4 regions of the Aurantivibrio plasticivorans genome follow, and region 3 is predicted to be linked to each of the others. Evidence: predicted binding sites of a transcription regulator. Region 3 holds the regulator's gene; each other region holds the start of a gene.
What was found. The regulator LexA, encoded in region 3, represses DNA repair genes until DNA is damaged. The targets are predictions, from matches to a motif close to ACTGTNTNTANANACAGT.
Positions count from the first base shown of each region.

Region 1 (5,585 bases), 1.0 Mb from region 3:
CCAATGGCTGTCAATACGTTTTGGTCCGTAGACAACGCGTAATGGTGATGTTGCGCTCGGGGCATTATGTTCATCGGTTGGTAAATGAGGTGCGCTAATAGGAATAGCTTGTTGGCTAAGCCATAACGGAAGAATTTCACTGGTATTTTCTATGTTAGATATTTTGGGTAGGGTGATTCTATCAATCGTCAAGGGTGTAACAGCCAGGCAGCTTTGTTGCAATTCGGGTAAATGTTCATCGCGTTCGTCAAGTATCGTTAAGGCGTTGTCGCCGAGCCGGTTCATCAATTTATCGAGTAATGCTTTGAAGTCGTTCAGTTGCTCGGTTGGCAATGATAATTCTGGAAATAAGGACTGGCTCGCGCCATCTAACGTTGTGAATCGCTCAACCTTTAGAGCTAAGCTTTCTAGAGGTGCACTCAGCGAGAAAGATTCTAGTTTCAATCGTGTAAGGTGTTGCAAACCTGCCAGGTTTTGTTGTTTGCTGGATATGTCGACATTGAGCTGATCACTAGGGTGTTTAAAATAATAAAATGTCCAGCTGAGTTGACTAGCGGCTACACCGTGTTGGACTAAAAATTGGCATAGTTCGCTGAGTAGTTCGGTAATCGGCAGCTCTAATCCTTGGCTATTGGTAATCTCACCTTGGAATTCTCTATAAGATAAAAAGACTAATGAAGGAATAAAATCCTGCACGGGCCTCGCGGTGTATTGCTTATCATATAAATTTCCCGCCAGTGAAGCGAGTTGCTCTATCAGCGGTTTGCCGTAACGGCTCCCTAATTCAGTTGAAGGTAATAAAAATAGGTCCTTGAGTGTTGTTAAACCAGCGTTGATTAATTGTTGCTGCTGTTTTTCTGCCCCGTCAAGATAGGCTATTGGCATTTGTTCGAGCATTGTCTTCCAGTGCGTGGCGGGAGGGGCAACAAACTCGTTGAGAGGGGAATCAGATAACACTTGTTCAGGGTTATCTGTGCGAAAACGGGCAAATAACCAAGCCGCTTCTTGGGTGTGCGCTAAGCCTTCAACGCAATGAAAGCCTTTGCTTTGCAAGCCGCGTTGGATTTGCCCTCTTAAACGACTTACTCCTCTAAATAAGCGCAAACAGCCACTGACTTCTAGCAGCAAACTAAACGGCTTGTTGTTGACAGTGGGGGTGAATTGATAAGCCCACTCGGTAAGCTTCTCCAGCGCTTTTTGCTCGTGTTCATCGTTGCGTTCCATCACCTGTAGGTCTGGCTCTAAGGCGTAGGCCGTAGCGAGTCGCATATCGATACGTAATCCTTTGGCTTGCGCTGCGGTATTCACGAACACCAGCCGCTGCTTCTCTACAATCGCTAACGGTGCCTGCGCCTTCCGCGCTCCCAATTGCCTCGACAGTTGATCCAAAGGAAGCTGCGGAAGATGGAGGCACAACCATAATTGATCGCGTTGTTGTGACTTTTTCATACCAATAAAGAAACATTAATAGACTAAAGGCTGCGCGTTACGGAGTTGATATCGGTATTACGTTGTTGCTCTTGATTGAGCTTGAGGTGTCGCTCACAGCGGCGGTATTGTGTTGCAGTTGAACAAGGGGTAATGGCAGTTGAAAGGTCGAGAGTGTTTGTAATTTTGTTAAATCAGGTGTCAGCGCTAGCTTAACTTGTTGCCCGCTCCAGCCGCCTCGCTGCTTCAAAATGTTAAGCTGCAAGAGCCCTTGGGGTTCGCTTTGAAGGCTTAAGCGTAGCGCCGAAGGAGAGGGCTGCTTTGCTTGGCTGCGGTGCCGTACCAATGTGTGCCAGCATTGGCCGCGGTGAGCGGCTTGTTGTAAGCGTCGTAATTGCCGACTATCAAGTTGCGTAGTGACGGCCCAGTTGATGACTGCACTGCAGCACCCAGATTGCAACACCTGCTCAGCACTCCAAAGCTGCTCGCGTTCATCACGGGGTGTAATTAATAATACCCCTTGTGGATTAAGCCCTAGCAATCGAACAGCGGAGGCAAAAGGCAGATACGGAGGCGAAATGAAGGCCACCCAAGGCCGCTGTTGTTGTACTTTGCGTAGTGCCGGTATGAGTAGGCGTAGTTCACCAATACCAACATGAGGTAACAGCAATTCGGTGGTCGCGCTATCGGGCCAGCCACCATCGTGTAATGCCTTATCGAGTGGCGTATAACCGGTACTCAAGACTGTGGTGCGCCGCTTTAAGCGCGAAGCCTGCCAGACATTAGGTAGTTGTAGTAGCTGTTCTAATTCAGAATTCATCAGCATGCCATCAAAATAAGTATATTGTATAAATATACAGTACTTTTATGGTTGTGCAAGTGCGCGGGCTTTGTCTGATGTGCTATGTCAAAGCGAAGAGCTATTTTCTATCGAAAAATCAAACACTTATACATTGAACTCTGCGTCAGTGATGAAGTATTTCATTGATTGCATCCAGCGTAAGCAAAAATTGCTAGATATATCCGGCGCATCTGGTTATTTTGGGCCGTATAAACTAAAAAACCTATCTGTTGATGAGTTAATGCGTTGGTGCTGAATTTGCGTGCCCTCAAAAGGGGGCGGCAGGTTGTAACTGTCTACATCAGGAAGTTATACCGGTGTATATAGTAGTAAGTAGATTTTATCTGTTGATGGATATAATAAGCGTCATAACTTTACGTATCTGTGAACACTATGAGCATACTCAATTATTACCAAGTGACGGAAAGCATTGCATCTTCAGGTCAGCCGACAGAAGCTCAATTCGACGAAATTGCTAGGGATGGTTATGAAGTTATTATTAACTTGGTAATGCCAGACCACGAGAACTCTATCGCCGCAGAAGGGAGCATAGTGACATCGCTTGGTATGAGTTATATTCATATTCCAGTCCCATTCGATTCGCCTAATAAAGATCACTTCGAAACATTTGCGGGTTTCATGGACGCACTCGGAAGCAAAAAAGTGTGGGTACATTGCATTGTTAATGCACGTGTTTCAGCGTTTCTATTTCGATATCTGCAAAGCAAGGGGTTCTCAGCTGCCCAAGCCAAAACTCCAGTTTTGGAGCAGTGGTTGCCAAAGATGGACAGCGTTTGGAGAGAGTTCATCAGTCATGCTCAAGAACAGTTGTAATAAATACTAGAAAAACCGTTTCTGCAGGTATTAGGGAGAAACCTGTCCAAATGCAAAAGACTCGACGAATAAAACTATTAACCGCAGTGTTATGTTGTCTCACGACATTGTCGATACATGGGCATCACGCCACTTCAGAATTTCTATTTTTAACAACGGAATTTGATGGCACTCTGACCAGTGTGAGCTGGAAAAATCCTCATGTTGAGCTGGTTATTCAAACGAAAGAAGGCGTTAAGGTTAATTTCATTGCCGATACAATATCGAATTTGTACCAGCTTGGTGTAAGAAAAGAAATGTTTCAGGTTGGCGAGAAAATTCGTATCGCGGGGAGAATATCGGGTAAAGACGATGCACGTGCTATGGCTAGAGAGGTGATATTGGATGATGGCTCACGCTATAAGCTTTGGAATGGAAGGTAATACTTCCTAGAAAATAAAGATTGTAGCCCTGAGCGAACAATGATCTTGAAAAATCATTAAACGCTTACAAATCAGAGGTTAGATACATTAAGTTAATTAACGATCATCAACATGATTAGGCATTCCTATGAAACGAGTTACCGGAATTGGCGGTGTATTTTTTCAGGCAAAAGATGCCTCTACATTGCGCGCTTGGTATAAGCGTCACCTCGGCATCGACGTCCAAGAGTGGGGTGGCACTGCGTTTGAGTCAACAGACTCCAGTGGCAATTCTACTGGCGGTACAACTATATGGTCTGTTAGTTCGGAGCAAGACGCTCCATTTGCGCCGGGTAATGCCTCGTTTATGATCAACTACCGAGTAGATGACTTGTTATCATTGATTACAGTACTTAAAGAGGAAGGCTGTCACGTGCTGGATAAAATTGATGACTCGGAGTATGGAAAGTTTGCCTGGGTTATCGATCCGGAAGGCAATAAAGTGGAATTATGGCAACCTCCTACAGGTTGAGGCGTTGTGTCACATTGAAAAATAACAAAATAGCCCAGTGTCAAACACTTGCATGCTAGAAAAACGCACGAGATGCTGTTATTCCTCAACAGGGTAACCAAAGGCTCAGGGTAAAGCGGAGACTGTCAATGGAGTTAACTTGCCACTGTAAAAACGTCATCATTAATGTTGATGAGCCCAGTCAGGTGACTCAATGTAACTGTTCTATTTGCAGTCGATACATGAGTTTGTGGGGATATGTCAAACCTGCTGAGGCGAAGATTGAAATAGGTGCAGCCGGTGTCAGTGCTTATTGCTGGGGTGATAAAGAAATCGATTTTATACGTTGTGCTCAATGTGGTTGTGTTACTCATTATGAGACAAAAGCAGGACGCTCGGATCCGATCGTTGCCGTCAATTTCGGTATGGCGCGTCAACGTGTTGAGCATGTACCGGTAAGGTATTTCAACGGTGCAGATAACTTCTAAGAATATAGCGGAGAAAACTAGATTGGTTTTCGGTCGTTGTAGTAGCCAATATGATTATTCATTATGAAAATAACGTATTTTAAACATTGTGATGTTGTCAATTGGGGCGAAGTTGCGAAAATCTTCGAGGTGGTTGATTGGGGTGTTCGGCCAGCGGACGCTCTAGAGAGCGCATTTCGACAAAGCGCATCTGTTCGTTTTGCGTTTGATGGTGAAAAGCTTATTGGTTTTGGCAGAACGGTTGATGACGGCGCATTTTACGGTTGGATTGTTGACTTGGTTGTTCTCCCGGAATATCAAGGTATGGGTATTGGTACTTGTCTGTTAAAAGAGCTGGAAACCGACCTTGAATCCTATATCACTACCATGTTGACTGCTGCTCCAGGTAAAAGTGGTTTCTATGAAAAACTCGGGTGGCTAAAACAAACATCGACTTTTATATGGCCTCGGTCTGAGGCTCAAAAACGTGCCTATACCGCATCTGAATAATATGGAGTTGGAGAGCCCCTGAGGCGTGAAAGCTTGTACGTTGAAGCGCAGTGACTATTTATGTTGTAGTCGGCTGATAGGTACGTTCTTTCGAGAGGGGTTTATCGTCATGCTATTAAATAAAAACCCAGGCTTTCCTGGGTTTTTATTTGCTTATTGCATTGCAGGGTTTGAAATCGACATTTGCCACGCTTGCTTCTGTCCTAGCGCGATAGCCGAAAAAGCAACTGTAGAAAGAATTATCATCAATAACCCAGCATGTACCATAGTGGGTGTACCGAAATAAGTGGTCGTTTCGGCGAATAGCCCGAATGCGAATAGGGTGCCGAGGCGTACGAACTCCAATATTCGAGAGTAACGTGTCCGATTAATCAGTGCGCCCAAACTGAAGCAAGTCAATAAGATATAGACGAGGCCGAACACTTGCAGCGGGTCGCTAAAAGAAAACAGGCTAGCTTCCGCAAACTGCGCGCCCTGGTTGGGGTTGTTGCCGCCAGATGCACCAAACACCATGAAAAGAAAAATGACTTGAATAAATACATAGGCTTTAAGTGTGCCAGGCACGGGAATGTCAAAACGGTTGTAAGTTTTAA
Region 1 is NZ_AP036020.1:651,732-657,316, forward strand. It holds gene ACZ5NB_RS02965 (Y-family DNA polymerase) at 1-1,449, opposite strand, end outside; gene imuA (translesion DNA synthesis-associated protein ImuA) at 1,487-2,248, opposite strand; gene ACZ5NB_RS02975 (protein tyrosine phosphatase family protein) at 2,663-3,103, shown strand; gene ACZ5NB_RS02980 (hypothetical protein) at 3,154-3,525, shown strand; gene ACZ5NB_RS02985 (VOC family protein) at 3,653-4,036, shown strand; gene ACZ5NB_RS02990 (GFA family protein) at 4,165-4,503, shown strand; gene ACZ5NB_RS02995 (GNAT family N-acetyltransferase) at 4,567-4,992, shown strand; gene ACZ5NB_RS03000 (sterol desaturase family protein) at 5,146-5,585, opposite strand, start outside.
Region 1: the regulator LexA is predicted to act here: its motif matches at 2,272-2,289, upstream of imuA (translesion DNA synthesis-associated protein ImuA).

Region 2 (5,585 bases), 1.0 Mb from region 3:
GACATTAAAAGCCGATTTGGCCGCCTTGTATTTCTGTCGGATGATTAATCACTTGGATCGTACCGGGTATTCTATGGCCTGCCCACCTCGACCACCTCAAGACCTACAGATAAAACCATTGCTCAGCTTTAACTCAGGCTATGTACAGCGCGCCGAAGCAAAATTACCCAAACAAGGGGATCGCCCACCCTGGGTGGTACACCAGGACTATCTAGCAGATCGACAAGTACTGCTTAATGAAGAAATCCCCGACGGGGTGATGGTGTTTAAGTAATTAAACGTTTTTTTCGGTTCGGCGCAGCGTGGGTAACATAACGGTAAATTCACTACCCTCACCTAGCTGACTACGCACGGTAATAATACCCCCCAGGGCGTTAACTAACTGCTGGGTAATCATCAATCCGAGGCCAGTGCCTTCCCGATCGGTACCCTGAACCTCTTTTGCTCTGAAGTAGCTTTTAAATAGTTTTTGTTGGTCTTCATCGGACAAACCAATACCCGTATCTTTAACGCAAAAACAGACGTGCTCATCAGCCGAATTTTCACCTTTCTGCTCAAGAGATAAAACAACAGACCCCGCATCAGTATACTTTATGGCATTCGAGACAATATTTTTAATGATTTGTATTACCTTTGTTTCATCGCTACGCATAATGATAATTTTTTCTGGCAGATTAGCGGATAGTGATATATCACTACCCTCACTATTTTTTTCATCTACTAAGGCCTGCCAATCCTTTAGGTTAGTGTTTATCAGAGCCACCACATCAAACGAGGTTAACGTTAACTCTGTTTTACCCGATTCCACTTTTGATATATCTAAAATATCATTAATCAAAGCCAACAAATGTTTACCGTTGCGATGAATTGCTTGCAACCCTTCTAGCTCACGCACTTTTAACCGATCGGCGACATTACGCGTTAGCACCTGAGAGAAGCCGATAATAGAATTTAATGGCGTACGTAACTCATGAGACATATTAGCCAAGAAGTTGCTCTTCGCTAGATTTGCCTCAGCAGCTCGCTCAGTCGCAAGGCGATAATCCGCTGTCATTTCTTCCGCTATTTTTTTCGCTTGGCGATTGATCGAATACAATGAAACAATGAGATAAAACAAGAACAGATCAATAATAATACCGGCAATAAGAATAAATTTTGGCTGATCAGACGCGTCTATATTTCCCAGACTAGCCGTATCTTTGTAAACAATTGTCCATAGCCGGCCCTGTAGCTCCACTTGCTTTATTGTTTGCTCGAGAGAAGACGGCTGTGCCGCTTTGCTTTGAAACAGCAGCGCAGTAGGCGTGATTGTATCGCCATCATAAATCGCAAACTCAATACTGGGATCTTCGGCACCGATAATGCCGCGCATTAGATCTCCTACACGGAACGGCGCATACACCCAACCTCGTATCAAGGCCTGACGTTCTTCAACGGTGGCTGGAATATTGCCACCATGATAAACGGGCAGGTACATCAAAAAACCTGCTTGTACATTTTCATCAGTTTCTTGTACTAAGGTGATTTTTCCAGACGTTGACGCATTAGCCGTTTCTACCGCACGCGCCATCGCCTCACGCCGTACTTCATTTGACCACATGTCATAGCCAAACGCGCGTTGGTTGCGCCAGTCAAAAGGCTCGAGATAAATTATCGACGTATAGTAGTCACGAGTCCCCTGAGGGTTCACTGCAAACTCGGGAAAACCTTCCGCACGCACGCCCGCCACGAAAGGTTCTAGCTCCTCAGGTTGAACCGGTACGGAAAACCCAAGCCCTTGAATGCCAGGCCAATGCCGATTGATATCAATCGTGGTGACGAAATTACGCCAATCATCACGTGACGTGTTTTCCTGACTACGAAGTAAAGCAACACCACTGCGTAAGGCTTGCTCGTAGACATTCATTCGCTCTTCAATGGCCAGCGTAATTTCATTCGCCCTGTATTCAAAACGCTGCAAAGCCTTCTGCTCGGCCAAATTACTCGCCACTAAATAGGCAACAACCGTAATGGTCAGCGATGCGCACAGCACCACCCAACCCGATAATGGATTGTGTAGATAGCTGATGATCCGCCAGTTAAGCCCAAACGCTCGATCAATTAGCGTCTTCTGTTCTGAAGCAACATGATCTCTACCACGCTGCGGGGACATATTGGCATCTGAATGCTTTGCTGTATTCATTGGGTCCAGATGAGTGAGCCTATATCGCTATTGAACTAGTGCCACTTTAAAAGCATAGCACCCACACACCAGCACACATTTATATTCAACGGGGTTCTCCACTCAGCATTTTAACTGTATATTAATACAGTTATGAGCCAATTTGCCGAACTACACTGCCTCAGCAACTTCACCTTCTTACGCAGCGCCTCCCACCCAGAGGAGCTAGTGTGGCGCGCCGCTGAATTGGGTTATCGCGCATTAGCAATTACCGACGAGTGCTCGCTAGCTGGGGTAGTAAAGGCTCACTCCGCGGCCAAAGCCGTCAGTCAAAGTGGGTTACCCTTACAGCTCATCATTGGTACCGAACTGCACCTACATAGCAACCCAAGCAACGAGGCCAACAGCCAGGCACCCGATATCCATCTACTTCTGTTATGCCCCAACCGCACTGCGTATAGTGAAGTATCCGGGCTCATATCCCGGGCTCGTCGGCGCAGCGACAAGGGGCACTACTACCTAGCACTATCTGATCTACAGTTCGGGACCCAACACTGCCTCGCTATTTGGTTGCCCAAGGCCGGCCTAGCCCCCACATCGATACAAATACTCGGCCAAACACTGGCCAGTTTTTTCAAACACCGGCTCTGGATTGGTGTGACACTCAATGCGCAAGGCGACGACCAAGCGCACTATCACAGCTGCCAACAACTGGCCGACATATGCGAAATCCCTATGGTGGCCTGCAACAACGCGCAAATGCATCACCTGTCGCGAAAGCCCTTACACGATGTGCTAACCGCTATACGCCTTAACACTCCCGTGCAAGACTTAGGCACACAGCGACTCGCTAACGCCGAGAACTATTTACGCCCCATTGAAGAACTCCAGCAGATTTATCCCGCCGCTTTATTAGAAGAAAGTGTGCATATCGCAAATCACTGTCATTTCAGTCTGGATGAGTTGCGCTATGAATACCCCGAAGAGCTAGTGCCCAAGGGGCAAGATGCCACGGTGTATTTACGCAAACTCACGTTCAGCGGTGCTCAACAGCGCTGGCCTCAAGGTATTCCCCCTAGTGTGCGAGAACAACTCGATAAAGAATTAGCTACCATTGCCGAGCTGCGGTATGAACACTACTTTTTAACGGTGTACGACTTAGTTCGTTTTGCCCGCAGCCAACATATTCTCTGTCAAGGTCGAGGATCAGCAGCCAACTCAGCGGTATGTTATTGCCTCTTTATTACTGAAGTTGACCCGGCACAAAGCGATCTATTATTTGAACGTTTCATTTCCAAAGAACGCAACGAGCCACCCGATATTGATGTCGACTTTGAGCACGAACAACGAGAAGAAGTCATTCAATATATTTATCGAAAGTACACGCGTAAGCGTGCTGCATTAGCCGCTACCGTCATTACTTATCGTTCTCGTAGCGCTATTCGTGATGTCGGTAAAGCCCTGGGGTTTGATGATCCATTGATTGATAAATTGGCTAAAAGCATGGCTTGGTGGAACAAGGCTGACCAACTCGCCGAGCATTTTCGCTCAGCTAATTTATTACCTTCTCAAGAACCATCCAACAACAATAAACATCGAGCAAAAAAAGCAGGACATTATCAACACATAGCTCAACAGTTCTTATCGCTAGTCAAAGACATTATTGGTTTCCCTCGACATTTATCACAGCATGTGGGTGGCTTTTTAATTACACACAGTCCTATTAGCACCTTAGTGCCAATTGAAAATGCGGCTATGCCGGATCGCACTATCGTGCAATGGGATAAAACGGATATCGAAGCATTAGGTTTGTTAAAAATCGATGTCTTAGCATTAGGTATGTTGACCGCCATTAGAAAAAGTATCGAACTTATTAACCAATATTCGGAAAATACATTGTCTATTGCCAACATTCCCAAAGAAGATCCAAAAACGTACAACATGTTATGTCGGGGCGATAGCATCGGGGTTTTTCAAGTGGAGTCCCGCGCGCAAATGGCCATGTTACCGCGCCTAAAACCCAAAACATTTTATGACCTGGTCATTCAAGTTGCGATTGTTCGCCCCGGCCCGATTCAGGGCGATATGGTGCATCCGTATCTAAAGCGTCGTAATGGCGAAGAAGCTGTTACTTACCCAAATGATGACGTCAAAGCCGTATTAGAGCGTACGCTTGGCGTACCTATTTTTCAGGAGCAGGTTATTAAACTTGCAATGGTCGCCGCCGGTTTTAGCGGAGGAGAAGCTGATCAATTACGTCGCGCGATGGCATCATGGGGGAAAAACGGCCACCTGCAACAATTTCACGATAAGGTGATTAATGGCATGCTATCACGTGGGCACGATCGTGAATTTGCTGAACGACTGTTTCGACAAATGCAAGGGTTTGGTGAATACGGATTCCCAGAATCACATGCGGCTAGTTTCGCATTGCTTGTTTATATTTCCGCTTGGTTAAAGTGTCATTATCCCGCCGCATTTTATTGCGGTTTATTGAATAGCTTGCCGATGGGTTTTTACTCCCCATCGCAACTCATACAAGATGCGCAACGCCATCAGATTAAAATCCTGCCCGTGGATGTGCGCCATAGCCAATGGGATCATTGTTTATACCACCACAGTAAAAACCCGGTACTCGAACAACAACCAGCCATTCGCTTAGGAATGCGTATTATTAAAGGTTTTAATCGTGCTGCGGCTGAACGTATTGTCAGCGCACGCAAGCAAGCCTTTACTAGCGGCCATGACATTCGCCTACGCGCGCAATTGAACCAACAGGAACTAAGTAGCCTAGTCAATGCTGATGCACTGTTAAACGTGACAGGGCATCGCCATCAAACCCATTGGGACACACAGTCCATTGCCTCTCCGACGCCACTGCTTGGTCTAAGCGAACTAGAAAACACCAATAGCCACTATACACCTAGACAGATGGCGCCCCCCGATAAAGTCGCCACTACGGTAATGGATTATCACAGTACGGGTTTAACACTGAACTCTCATCCAATGGCGCTGCTGCGAGAACAACACACATTCTCTCGCTGCCGTCGCGCTCAAGATCTGTACACGTTAAACACCGGGCGCTTTGTCCGCATCGCCGGACTAGTGACAGGCCGCCAGCGTCCCGGCACCGCATCAGGTGTAATCTTTATGACGCTTGAAGATGAGACAGGCAATAGCAATATCGTTATTTGGCGAGATGTATTACAACGCTTTCGTCAACAAATTCTGACAGGACGCTTGCTGTTGATTAAAGGCGTAGTAGAAAGAAAAGATTCCGTCATCCACGTTATTGCCGGGGATATTATCGATTACAGTGAAGCATTACCGACATTACGTAACCGTTCGAGAGATTTTCACTAGCCATCCACTCTAGCAAGACAGCTGAACACGTCAGGGAGCTAAATCTCCTAGACAATGAGCG
Region 2 is NZ_AP036020.1:644,803-650,387, reverse strand. It holds gene ACZ5NB_RS02960 (flavin-containing monooxygenase) at 1-274, shown strand, start outside; gene ACZ5NB_RS02955 (CHASE domain-containing sensor histidine kinase) at 275-2,182, opposite strand; gene ACZ5NB_RS02950 (error-prone DNA polymerase) at 2,315-5,524, shown strand.
Region 2: the regulator LexA is predicted to act here: its motif matches at 2,296-2,313, upstream of ACZ5NB_RS02950 (error-prone DNA polymerase).

Region 3 (5,585 bases):
GTCGTTTTTGTGAAAGTGTAAACAAAAAAGTCGAGTGATGAAGCACCAAAACTATTAAAGTTAACAATTAACGTTTGAGAGTGATCAATGTCTTCATGACCTTCTAACATCGCCCTCACATCGTCAACTATTCCCGGTAATTTACTGGCATCGTCATAACGCACGCCAATTGTTTCGTAAATGCGACGATTCGTCATACGTGAGGGGTTTTCAACCGAAATATGAGTGAATGTTGAGTTCGGCACATATAATAAGCGTTTGTCGAACGTGCGGATTCGAGTTAGTCGCCAGCCAATTTCTTCAACTGTGCCTTCGATTTCTTGGTCCGGCGAACGAATCCATTCGCCAACCGAAAACTGCCGGTCAAGGTATACCATTAATCCGCCGAAGAAATTAGCTAACAAGTCTTTCGCTGCAAAACCAACGGCCAAACCACCGATCCCACCAAATGCCAATACACCACTAATACTAACGCCAAAAGTTTGTAGCACGAAAAGAACCGCGGTGATGATGACCGAAACCCGCAGTAGTTTTCCAACGGCTGTCACCGTCGTGATATCCATGGGCTTATTTTTTGTAAACTCTGGCTGCGTTAAATTTTCTTCCGCTTTGCGAATAAAAAGCACTAAGAACCAGGTAACGATAACGTTGACCCCCACCTTTCGCGCGGCATCTACAATATCGACTAACTCTGGAGACGTTTCCTTTATTGCAAACTCGATAGCAACAGACAACCCTACAAGCCAAATAAACCATTTTAGCGGCCGCTTCACAGAGCTAATCAGTGCATCATCCCACAAGGTCTTGGTCTGCTGGGTTCGCGCCTCAATCCGATCTAAAACAACCTTGGCAATGTACGCGACAATCAACGTGGTAAACACCACCAGAAAATCTTTCATTACCCAGAGATACGCCTCTGGAATCCACTGCTTTAGCCACTCTTCTAACATCCTGCCTTTCCTACTATTCGTTTAACGCTTTAATGAGATATTGTCGATACACCTGGCCGAGTGTAGGTTTAAATAATTTCTTTTTGTTGTGTTAATTCAGCCAATGATTCACGGACGTGTTGCCAACGTGTGGACGCTAACAGTTCTGCCCAGGAGACCTCTTGTCGAGCTTTCATAGAGGCCAAACGGGGGCTCGGCTCCAACGCCTGACCTTCAAGCCCCGCTACAACTTCATTTGCACCGTCACGATTGTTACACACCAACACCATGTCGCAGCCTGCCGCAAGCGCTTGCCGTGCGCGATCGGTGAAACTACCTGCGGAGCGGGCACCTGCCATATCTAAATCATCTGAAAAGATGACCCCTTGGTAAGCCAAATCACCTCGCAAAAACTCCTGCAGCCATTTTGAAGAAAACCCTACTGGCATGGGGTCAACGTCGGAGAACACAATATGAGCGGGCATGACCGCATCGAGTTCATGTTGCAAACGCATAAACGGCACCAGGTCTCGTGCTTTGATATCATCCATCGGTCGATCATCGACAGGCAACTCAAGATGACTATCCCCCACCACACTGCCATGTCCTGGGAAATGCTTGCCAGTGGTTGCCATACCGGCTTCATGCATTCCTGCCAGAAACGCACTAGCGAGCTCTACCACCTCTTCCGGCTTATTTGAGAAAGAGCGATCGGCTATGACACTACAATAAGCATCATCAACATCCAGCACTGGGGCAAAACTAAAATCCATTCCTGTCGCCAACACTTCACTAGCCATTAGCCAACCACAATCCTTCACTAAGCCTAATGTGTGTTCCTGATTGGTTCGATATAGAGGAAGAAATGCCTGCATGGGTGGCAATCGTGTATAGCCGTCACGCAAGCGCTGTACTCGTCCTCCCTCTTGGTCAACCGCAAGCAAAAGTTCTGGTCGAATATCACGCACGGCAGAGACCAGAGCGAAAATTTGCTCTCTAGATTCGATATTGCGCGCAAAGAAGATCACTCCACCAACCAATGGGTTTAACAACAAGGCTCTGTCATCTTCCGTTATTTCGGTTCCGATCAGGTCGACCATTACTGGGCCGAGCTTTAAAGGGGTTCCGGCTAAGCTTACTGCCATGGTTGATTGTCCTCGTGAGCAACTTGCTGGGTATATTTAGAGGTCGTAACCATATACCAACCTCCTCACAAGTTACAGCGCGCTGGCTATCAGAAATGACGGATTTAACGAAGAGCCGCCTACAGCAACAGAGAAATCGCGCAAAAATAAAACACTTGCACTGGCATTAACACTGTATATAATGCCATGTACTGTATATACCAACAGACTGTATAGGATAAACACATACAGTTTACATACCATTGACGGCACAGACGGATTGCGTTGACACCGTAAATGCAATCCAGCACGAGGACATAGCATGATTAAACTTACCGAACGCCAGGAAGAAGTTCTGCAGTTAATCCGTGATTATATTGAAGAAACAGGCTACCCCCCTACTCGTGCAGAAATTGCAGAGGAACTTGGTTTTAGGTCTGCCAACGCCGCTGAAGAACATTTACGCGCACTTGCACGCAAAGGTGCTATCGAGATGGTTCCAGGTGCATCTCGTGGCATTCGGTTACCCGAAAGCGAATCAGGAATTCCTGTCGTCGGCAGGGTCGCGGCAGGCAACCCCATTTTGGCAGAGGAAAATATTGAAGACTATTGTGATATTTCGCCTTCTTTTTTCTCTCCCCAAGCTGACTACATGTTACGAGTAAAAGGCTACAGCATGAAAGATGCTGGGATACTTGATGGTGACTTGCTCGCCGTTCACAAAACCAATCAGGCTCGCAACGGACAGATTGTTGTCGCTCGTATTGGCGAAGAAGTCACTGTGAAGCGTTTTCGTCGAGAGAGAAATAAGCAACAAGTTGAGCTTGTGCCAGAGAACGCTGATTTTGATGTGATCGAGGTCAATCTGAAAGATGACGATTTCGAAATCGAAGGTTTAAGCGTCGGGATTATTCGTCGCGGCGAATAGTTTCGCTGAAAAGCAAGGTAGATCAGAGGTAACGTCGTTATGTTCCCACAGCAGCTTTCTGAAACAACAGCATCATTTCCAGAGGATCTGGCTAGCGCAGCTTATCATGCTTCTAACTCACAGGGGCAGCTGTCTCCCCATGCGACAGCTCACGCCGTGACATCGCTCTCTATAGAGCTTCCCCGACTCAACACTCAGCAACAATCACTGTCACTGAGTGTTTATAGACACTGTCTCTTGAGTTCTATAACAAGCGCATTAACTACTGCAGACGATGATCTCGATCAATCTCGATGGGTAACGGTTATCGTGGATTCTTTGACCGCGCGCTGGCTTGCTTCGCAAACACTGAATAGTAAACATCTCCGCATCATTCGTGTCGATTGTAATGATGATGCACTTTGGTCCGCTTGGGAGGCATTGGCGCTGGGCAATAGTATGACAGTGATTGCTGCTCTGACTAATCTCACATCTCAAGAAAAAAACCATCTCGAACAGGCCGCGCAGAAAGGAAGCTCGCGAGCCTTACTCATTAACCAGCTTATTTCTATACCATCGCAGCAGGTTGATTATTTCAGTCCCGAAATACAAAACGCTGCAGCATAGTATCAGTAATCCAATATCGCTCTATAGAAACTTTTCCAAGGAAATGTTGCTGACGGGCTTCAAGGGTAAGTACGTTGCCTTACAGCCTGAAAATTCACAAGCGGTGTAAGACAAGTGGAAAACTAGAGCGGGTTATGTGGAACGTAATCCTAAGGAAATTACCTTTTAAGCCATTCGCGTACAACTCTACGTTGATTAGAGTCTCGACAGCATCCACATCTTTTATGAGTGATGATCTATCAACACTCATCGTGAGATATAAGTTAATGAACCAAATGTGACTCCATGGCGAGTGAATTCATGTCAGTACCACTCTCGCTATTATCGTTGTCGTTCTCCAAACTATTACTGCGCTTGAGGCCCTTAATTTGAGTCTGATCCGCACCCTTCTGCGGAGTAACTTCTGGTTCAGTCGATGTTCCAAGCGATTCTTTAGCATCCGACAAAGACGTCTGCTGTTCATTCTCTTCGCTTGTAGATTCAATTCCCAACTCGACCTGTTTTGCCCCATCACTGGTGATCGCCGCATAGTGATTGGCAACCTCAGCCACTCTCTCTAGGCCTGCCTCCATCATCACTTTCGCAATAGAGAACTTATCCCCCTCAAGGAAGCGTACTAGTTCTGTTGAAAATCGTATTGTAACCAGTGTTTGCGCATCATTTTCGCCCTCTCGCTGCAGCGCAACATCCCCGTTAGGAAGTTCTACGATTTCGTATGTTTTAGTCATTTTTTTCTCCAAATGGTACAGCTGTGCTTACCTCTGGTGTAAACATCTAACCCGTTTCTATTATTCCTTCGCGGTGTTAAAAACTCGAACGCGACAACTAAAGCCCCCAAACAGTCACAGCATACTGAATAACGTCGATCAAAGGTCGTGATTAAACTTCAAAAGCGACAGGTCAGCCTACTCACGGCCCCAGCGGGTAGACAAATTCTACCATCCAATTAACGCGCGCATGGAGTGCTGTTTTGAAATAGTCAGAGAAATGTGACAGATAAGGCTTTAACAACCGGGTAGTGCTTGGTTAGAACTTATTCTTCTGCGCAATGTATGCGTTGAGCGTCGATCAAAGACTGGGCTTCGCTCAACAAGCCTTTGACCATCGAAAGCCCATCGGTATTGTTTCGCGTATCAAGCGAGGTTGAGGCAATTAAACTAGGTGTCGCAGATGTCTGCACTGGTTGAGAGAGAGCATTGCCATTAAGAAAGCTACCAAGGCGTTGAGGATCACGCTCGAGCGATATCAAGAGGCTCAACCAGGAATCTGTTTGTGACGAGAGCTTCTGCCATTCTTGCAACTCTTTGCTATGAGGATGTGCAACACAGAAATACGCGATAACACTGCCAATGTTTTCGGGTAACGCAAGCAACTTTTCAGGCTTAGACTCTCCACTCAGCTCAGCCAAGAAAAATACGATGGCTTTGTGGAGCTGCAATATCGCCGCATCAAGTGCCGCATGTTGACGTAAACGCTGTTCGATATCAGGGTCCGGTGTTGGTTCAGCTGTTCTCAGCTGCACACGGACAAAAGCCAGCCGTTGGTTAACCAGTGTTGATATCATTTAAACCCCTAAAACTCGAACTCAGTACCCTGGCTATTTCTTTTTCGCACTGGCTTTTTTCTTAGGTGCTACTTTTTTCTTTACTGCGGTCTTTGCTTTTGGCTTCGCCTTGGCCTTCGTTTTGGCAGTAGTGCCCTGTGCAACCCATTTGCCGCCCTCGTAGAACGCCTTCCAGCCCGTTGCCTTTCCTTCAACTTCCGACTGTACGTACTGCTCCTTGGTCTTCCTACTGTAGCGAATAACCGTTTTTACCCCATCTGGGTCTTCGGTAGGCGCACTGAATAAAAAGCTATATTTTGGATCGATTTCATCTTTGTGAGGCAAAATTTCGTCGACCAGTGGTGCACGAGTTTCGCGGTTTTTCGGAAATTGACTTGCAGCCAAGAATAAACCTGAAGCCCCGTCACGCAGCACGTAAGTATCATCAACCTTTT
Region 3 is NZ_AP036020.1:1,663,631-1,669,215, reverse strand. It holds gene ACZ5NB_RS07415 (mechanosensitive ion channel family protein) at 1-950, opposite strand, end outside; gene nagZ (beta-N-acetylhexosaminidase) at 1,019-2,074, opposite strand; gene lexA (transcriptional repressor LexA) at 2,376-2,981, shown strand; gene ACZ5NB_RS07400 (hypothetical protein) at 3,021-3,587, shown strand; gene ACZ5NB_RS07395 (hypothetical protein) at 3,851-4,315, opposite strand; gene ACZ5NB_RS07390 (DUF6586 family protein) at 4,621-5,151, opposite strand; gene topA (type I DNA topoisomerase) at 5,185-5,585, opposite strand, start outside.

Region 4 (5,585 bases), 1.6 Mb from region 3:
ACCTATTAACAACGTTGCGTATTCTTCTTGCCGCACCGATTGCTTGGTTAATCATCGAGGGAGAGTTTTCTCTAGTGCTGGTACTTGCCTTTATTGCGGGAGTAACCGACGGGCTAGATGGGTGGATTGCGCGACGATTCAATGCTCAATCTCGATACGGTGCCATCGCTGACCCGATATCCGATAAAGCGTTACTGATCGGCACCTTCGTTAGCCTGGCGTGGGTAGGGCTGGTTCCAGAATGGGTTGCCTGGCTAGTGGTTGCCCGCGATGTAGTGATACTCACCGGCGCCATTTGCTATCACTGGCTTTATGGACGATACGATATGGCTCCTAGCTTTTGGGGAAAAGCCAGTACGCTAGTGCAGATTTGTTTTGTTTTAATGGTGCTCACTCAACAAGTGACACCGGTTTTTACCGCCGAAATGTTTCAGGGCATGTTGTGGCTACTCATTGCACTCGCAGTAATTAGCGGCGGCAATTACATTAAAGTGTGGGGCGGGAAAGCCATGACCCATGCTTCGGCAAACACACCCGACAACTAACTTAATTGATGCAACCAACAACCACAGCATAGCTATTGTGAAAGATTTTTATAAAAACGGCCACCGACATCTACAACAAACCTTTGCGTCTGAAAAGCTTGCAGACCGCCTCAACAAAATCATTGTTCACGATCAGCTCACTGAAGCGGAACAAGCGTTTATTAGTTCGCAGGACATGGTTTTCGTCAGCACGGTTGATGAGGCTGGACAGCCCACGGTGTCATACAAAGGAGGCAACCCAGGGTTTGTAAAAGTGCTTAACGAGCGACAATTGGCGTTTCCTGGTTACGATGGGAATGGCATGTTTTTGACTGCCGGCAACATTATCGACTCAACCAAGATTGGCCTCCTGTTTATTGATTTTAGCTCGCCGAATAGACTACGAGTTCACGGTGAAGCTAGCGTACAGATTGAGAACCCTCTGCGTGACGAATACCCAGAATCCGAGTACATTGTCCAGATAGAAATCACGAATATATTTGTCAATTGCGGCCGCTACATTCACCCACATAAAAAAATTGGCACTAATCAGTACGTACCGCAATCGGGTCAAAAAACTCCCGAGCCAGACTGGAAAAGTGAAGCGGTTTTCAGCGATGTTTTGCCAACTGCAAAGCGATAACTAAACTCCTAAAAAAGCAATCAATATACTTCCGACTATTGCGAACACTATTATGAAATCATTTTTCAGAAAATTATTCTTCCCTATCCTTTCGCCGTTTGAATCGGGTACCGACCCGTATTCTTACAAGCCCTTAAACAGAAAAGTACTCATCGTTGTTGGCATTCTATTTTTAGGGTTAAGTTTGTTTCTCGCACCTAGCGCAATCAAAGCAGGCGATATAGGTTACTTATTACCTCTCATTGTTTTCTCAGGCGCGGGTCTAGTGTGCACCGTAGTTGGCTTACTCGGCAATGACCGGGCTGTCTGTAAAATATGGGGAAATCGATAACCCCTCCCATCCATTACTAACCATAAGTGATTTATTATGAGCGACTTTCCCAACTGCCCTAAGTGTAATTCTGAGTTTACCTACTCAGACGGCACATTATTAATTTGCCCCGAATGTGCCCACGAATGGTCAGAAGCCGAATCACTAGAAGACGACAACACAATTTTCGATGCCAATGGCAACCCGCTTCAGGACGGCGATACCGTGACCGTTATTAAAGATTTGAAGGTCAAAGGTTCATCGTCTGTCGTCAAAGTAGGCACCAAAGTAAAAAACATTCGGCTAGTCGATGGAGACCACGACATTGACTGCAAAATCGATGGCATCGGAGCCATGAAATTGAAATCTGAGTTTGTTAAAAAGGTAAACTGATCAACTTTATCTAAAGCATAATAAGCTGATAGTTTGGATTTTTATCGGCCTTGTCAAAAAACTTCAGCACAATTTTATAGAGGTCGTATTCGAAAGGGGTTGTGGATTTTTGATCAGGCAATGACTCAATAGATTCAGCAGAACCAAGATAGCACCATTGATCAATGAGATGGAAATTTGTCAGCTGCGCTGACATCTCTTTTATCACCACAGGCCCCGCATAAGGCCAGACTTTAACCCGCCAATCGTCCAAACCTGACAAAAGTCGTTGGTTGTAATCAGCGGCTTCTTCTTTTCCAACACAGGCGCCATGGCAGCGTTTAAGCTGGTGCGCAAAACACGCCCCTTTTCTTGATTTTTCCAGTCCTGTGAGGCGATGACAGAGACTATTGTCTTCCGCGACTTTACGAAGCGTTTGTTCTGTCATTTTCTTAGAGCGAAACAGCCCAACTGTTTTATCTAGAGATTCCAGAGGAAGAGAGTCGCCGCTTTTAATCGCAACTCGGAGATAACCGTTGCCGTCTTGCTCTAGCAGCATATACCAAAGTTTTTTATTCCGACGCAACTGACGGTTATAAATTGGTGATTGTGTTTTAATTAAATTTGCCTCTAGTAATTGCGCGCCTAAATCACCGGCAGTCTCTACGTATTCAATTCTCACCACTTGACGTGACAATTCCATTTCTTTGTCACTGGCATGGTCAGCGCTAAAATGTGATTTAACTCGGTCACGTATGCTCACCGATTTTCCCACGTAGAGCAGTGCATCACGGTTATCATAAAATTTATAGACTCCCGGGCAATTCGGTAACTTATCCACTTCGTCAAGCGGGAGGTTTGGCGGCATGCTAGAACGGCGAGTTAATTGCTGGATAGCGGTCTGCACTGCCTCAACCCCCAGTAAACGAGACCAGCGCGCAACCAGTTGCACCAACAAATCAGCATCACCCATCGCTCGGTGGCGAGCATCGACATGTAAGCCGTGAACATGAATGAGATTATCAAGACTGTGCTTGTTGAGATCGGGGGTCACGAGGCGAGAAAGCTTAACCGTGCACATCACCTTGGTGCGATAGTCATAACCTAATCGTTTGAATTCATTCTTCAAAAAACCATGATCAAACCTGGCGTTATGCGCCACCAGTGTTCTCCCGTGTAGATGACTCAGCAGGTCTTCTGCAATATCCGAGAACGCAGGTGCATCGGCTACAAGCTGGTCGTCAATACCCGTCAGTGATGTAATGAAGGAAGAAATAGGGACACCCGGATTCACTAGACTTTGATATTGATCTACCACCTCACCATCAAGCACCTCGATAAGCCCCACCTCTGTGATGCGATCTTGGCTAGCCTTACCACCGGTAGTCTCCAAATCGAGAAAAACGAAATGTCCCTGGGGGAATAGCATGATTCAGGTGCCCCTAACACGATAAAAACAACTGTATATTTACCCAGATAAATCTACCCGTCAAGAGACGGCGCTATCGGTGGAATGTGCTATAACTTAAGAGAACACGAGTCACCCTCTCCGCTTCAGCCGAGGTCGCCTAGGGTAATGACAACAGGAAAGAGACATTCATGAGCTCGGGTAGTCAGCATCGCACCCATTTTGTGGTTGCAGCAATCGTCGCATCAGAACTCCATAAAGCCATGTTGGTAGCGCGTCAAATCGCGCTCACAGCGAGCAATGCCCGCGCACTTGCCCTACGAGCAGGACAAGGCGCAGCGGGGTTTCGAGCCATTACAGAGTTCATTGACGACTTAGCCAGTAAAACGGTGGAAGCGTCCCAGCAAATTAATGGCCGGGCAATTGTCATTAGCCGCATGGCCTCTGAGTCAGCTAGAGTCGAGGCGACCCTCGATAGCTTCAAGCGAGCCTACACGTTAGCGGAAGATGCTGAATTTTTAACCAGCCTAGCGCCAGCCTATTCTAAGATTGAAGCCGAACACGTAGAGCTAAAAGGCGCATTTGAGCAGCAAGTTCAGGGCCTTCACAGTGATTTAGAGGAACTCTCCAGAGAGCTCCGGACAGCCGCCGTGCTATCAACAATGTCGCGAGTTGAAGCCTCACAGTCTGGGAAACAATTTGAGCAGCCGCTGTCTGTTATTGCCTCTAACGTCGGCGACGCCGCTGGAAAAATACAGAACCACGTCCGTCATTCACAACAACTGTTTGCAGGATTGTCATAGCAATCGCTTTAACACTACCAACATCACGGATCGATTATGCTAACACGCGAGATTTTCAACAACGGTCGTCATCAGTGGTTTATGTTTGGTCGAGATCCAGACAAACCCGACAAAATTATCGATACCAACCAGTATATGGTGCGCACCGCAAATAACGCACTGTTGATGGACCCAGGTGGCGTCGAGCTTTTCTCAGCCATGCTGGCTAGCGTGGTAAAACAAGTGCCGGTCGAGCAAATTACCCACCTATTCGCCTCACACCAAGACCCAGATATCATTTCCTCTCTGGGACTCTGGGACAAAGCACTTGAACACGCGAAACTCCACGCACCATGGCTATGGGAGGGTTTTATTCGTCATTTTGGAATGGATACTATTGAATACGTCTCCATTCCCGATGGCGGTGATTCCTTGGAACTCGACGGCGTAACGCTAAAATTTATCCCTGCTCACTACCTACACGCTTCGGGTAACTTTCACGTCTACGACCCGCAGGCGAAAATATTAATGAGCGGTGATATTGGTGCAGCATTAGAACCCGCTGGCGCGCCATTTGAGGTGACCGATTTTGACGAGCACATACCCAAAATGAAAGGCTTCCATGAACGCTGGATGCCCTCCAACCGCGCCAAGCAGGACTGGATTAACCGCGTCAGGCAACTAGACATCGACATCATGGCACCGCAACATGGTCGAGTATTTACCGGGAATAACATCAAACGATTCCTCGACTGGTTCGAAACCCTAGATGTCGGAACCGCTATCGCAAAGTAAATTTCGCCTCTAGGCTAACCTTTCTTAATCTCTCGCTGTGCTAAACTTGGCCGCTTCAACTGGCCAGTTTAGCAAACGTTATGACCACAACAGCATCCCCATTCTTTGAAGAACTCAAGCAAATCGTTGGACCACAAGGTTATCGCGAAGGCGACGCCATCGATCAAAAACACTACAAAGACATAATGGGCGCTAGAAAAATTTGCCCCGTGTTACACCTTCGCCCAGCCAACACCGAGCAAGTCTCTCAAATATTGTCTCTGTGCCATCAAAACGACCAACCTGTGAGCCCTCAAGGCGGAATGACTGGTTTGGTATCTGCGGCAGCGCCCTTAGAAGGCGAAGTCACCCTCAGCTTGGACAGAATGAATTCAATACTTGAGGTAGATCCTTACAGCGCAAGTATCACCGTTGAAGCGGGAACGCCCCTGCAAATAGTTCAGGAAAAAGCAGACGAAGCAGGCTTGCTGTTTCCTCTAGATCTCGGTGCGCGCGGCAGTTGCAGCATAGGCGGCAATCTCGCCACCAATGCTGGAGGCAACCGAGTGATTCGTTACGGCATGATGCGAGACTTAGTGATAGGCATGGAAATGGTACTCGCTGATGGCACCATCATTAACGAAATGCATAAGCTGCGAAAAAACAACACGGGTTACGACCTAAAGCAATTGTTTATTGGTAGTGAAGGTACGCTGGGTATCATTACCAAAGCGGTATTAAAATTATTTCCGAAACCTAACTCTCAAGTTGT
Region 4 is NZ_AP036020.1:3,263,275-3,268,859, forward strand. It holds gene ACZ5NB_RS14600 (CDP-alcohol phosphatidyltransferase family protein) at 1-545, shown strand, start outside; gene ACZ5NB_RS14605 (pyridoxamine 5'-phosphate oxidase family protein) at 517-1,167, shown strand; gene ACZ5NB_RS14610 (zinc ribbon domain-containing protein YjdM) at 1,535-1,870, shown strand; gene ACZ5NB_RS14615 (exonuclease domain-containing protein) at 1,881-3,278, opposite strand; gene ACZ5NB_RS14620 (chemotaxis protein) at 3,449-4,060, shown strand; gene ACZ5NB_RS14625 (oxygen-binding di-iron domain-containing protein) at 4,097-4,834, shown strand; gene ACZ5NB_RS14630 (FAD-binding oxidoreductase) at 4,915-5,585, shown strand, end outside.
Region 4: the regulator LexA is predicted to act here: its motif matches at 3,309-3,326, upstream of ACZ5NB_RS14615 (exonuclease domain-containing protein).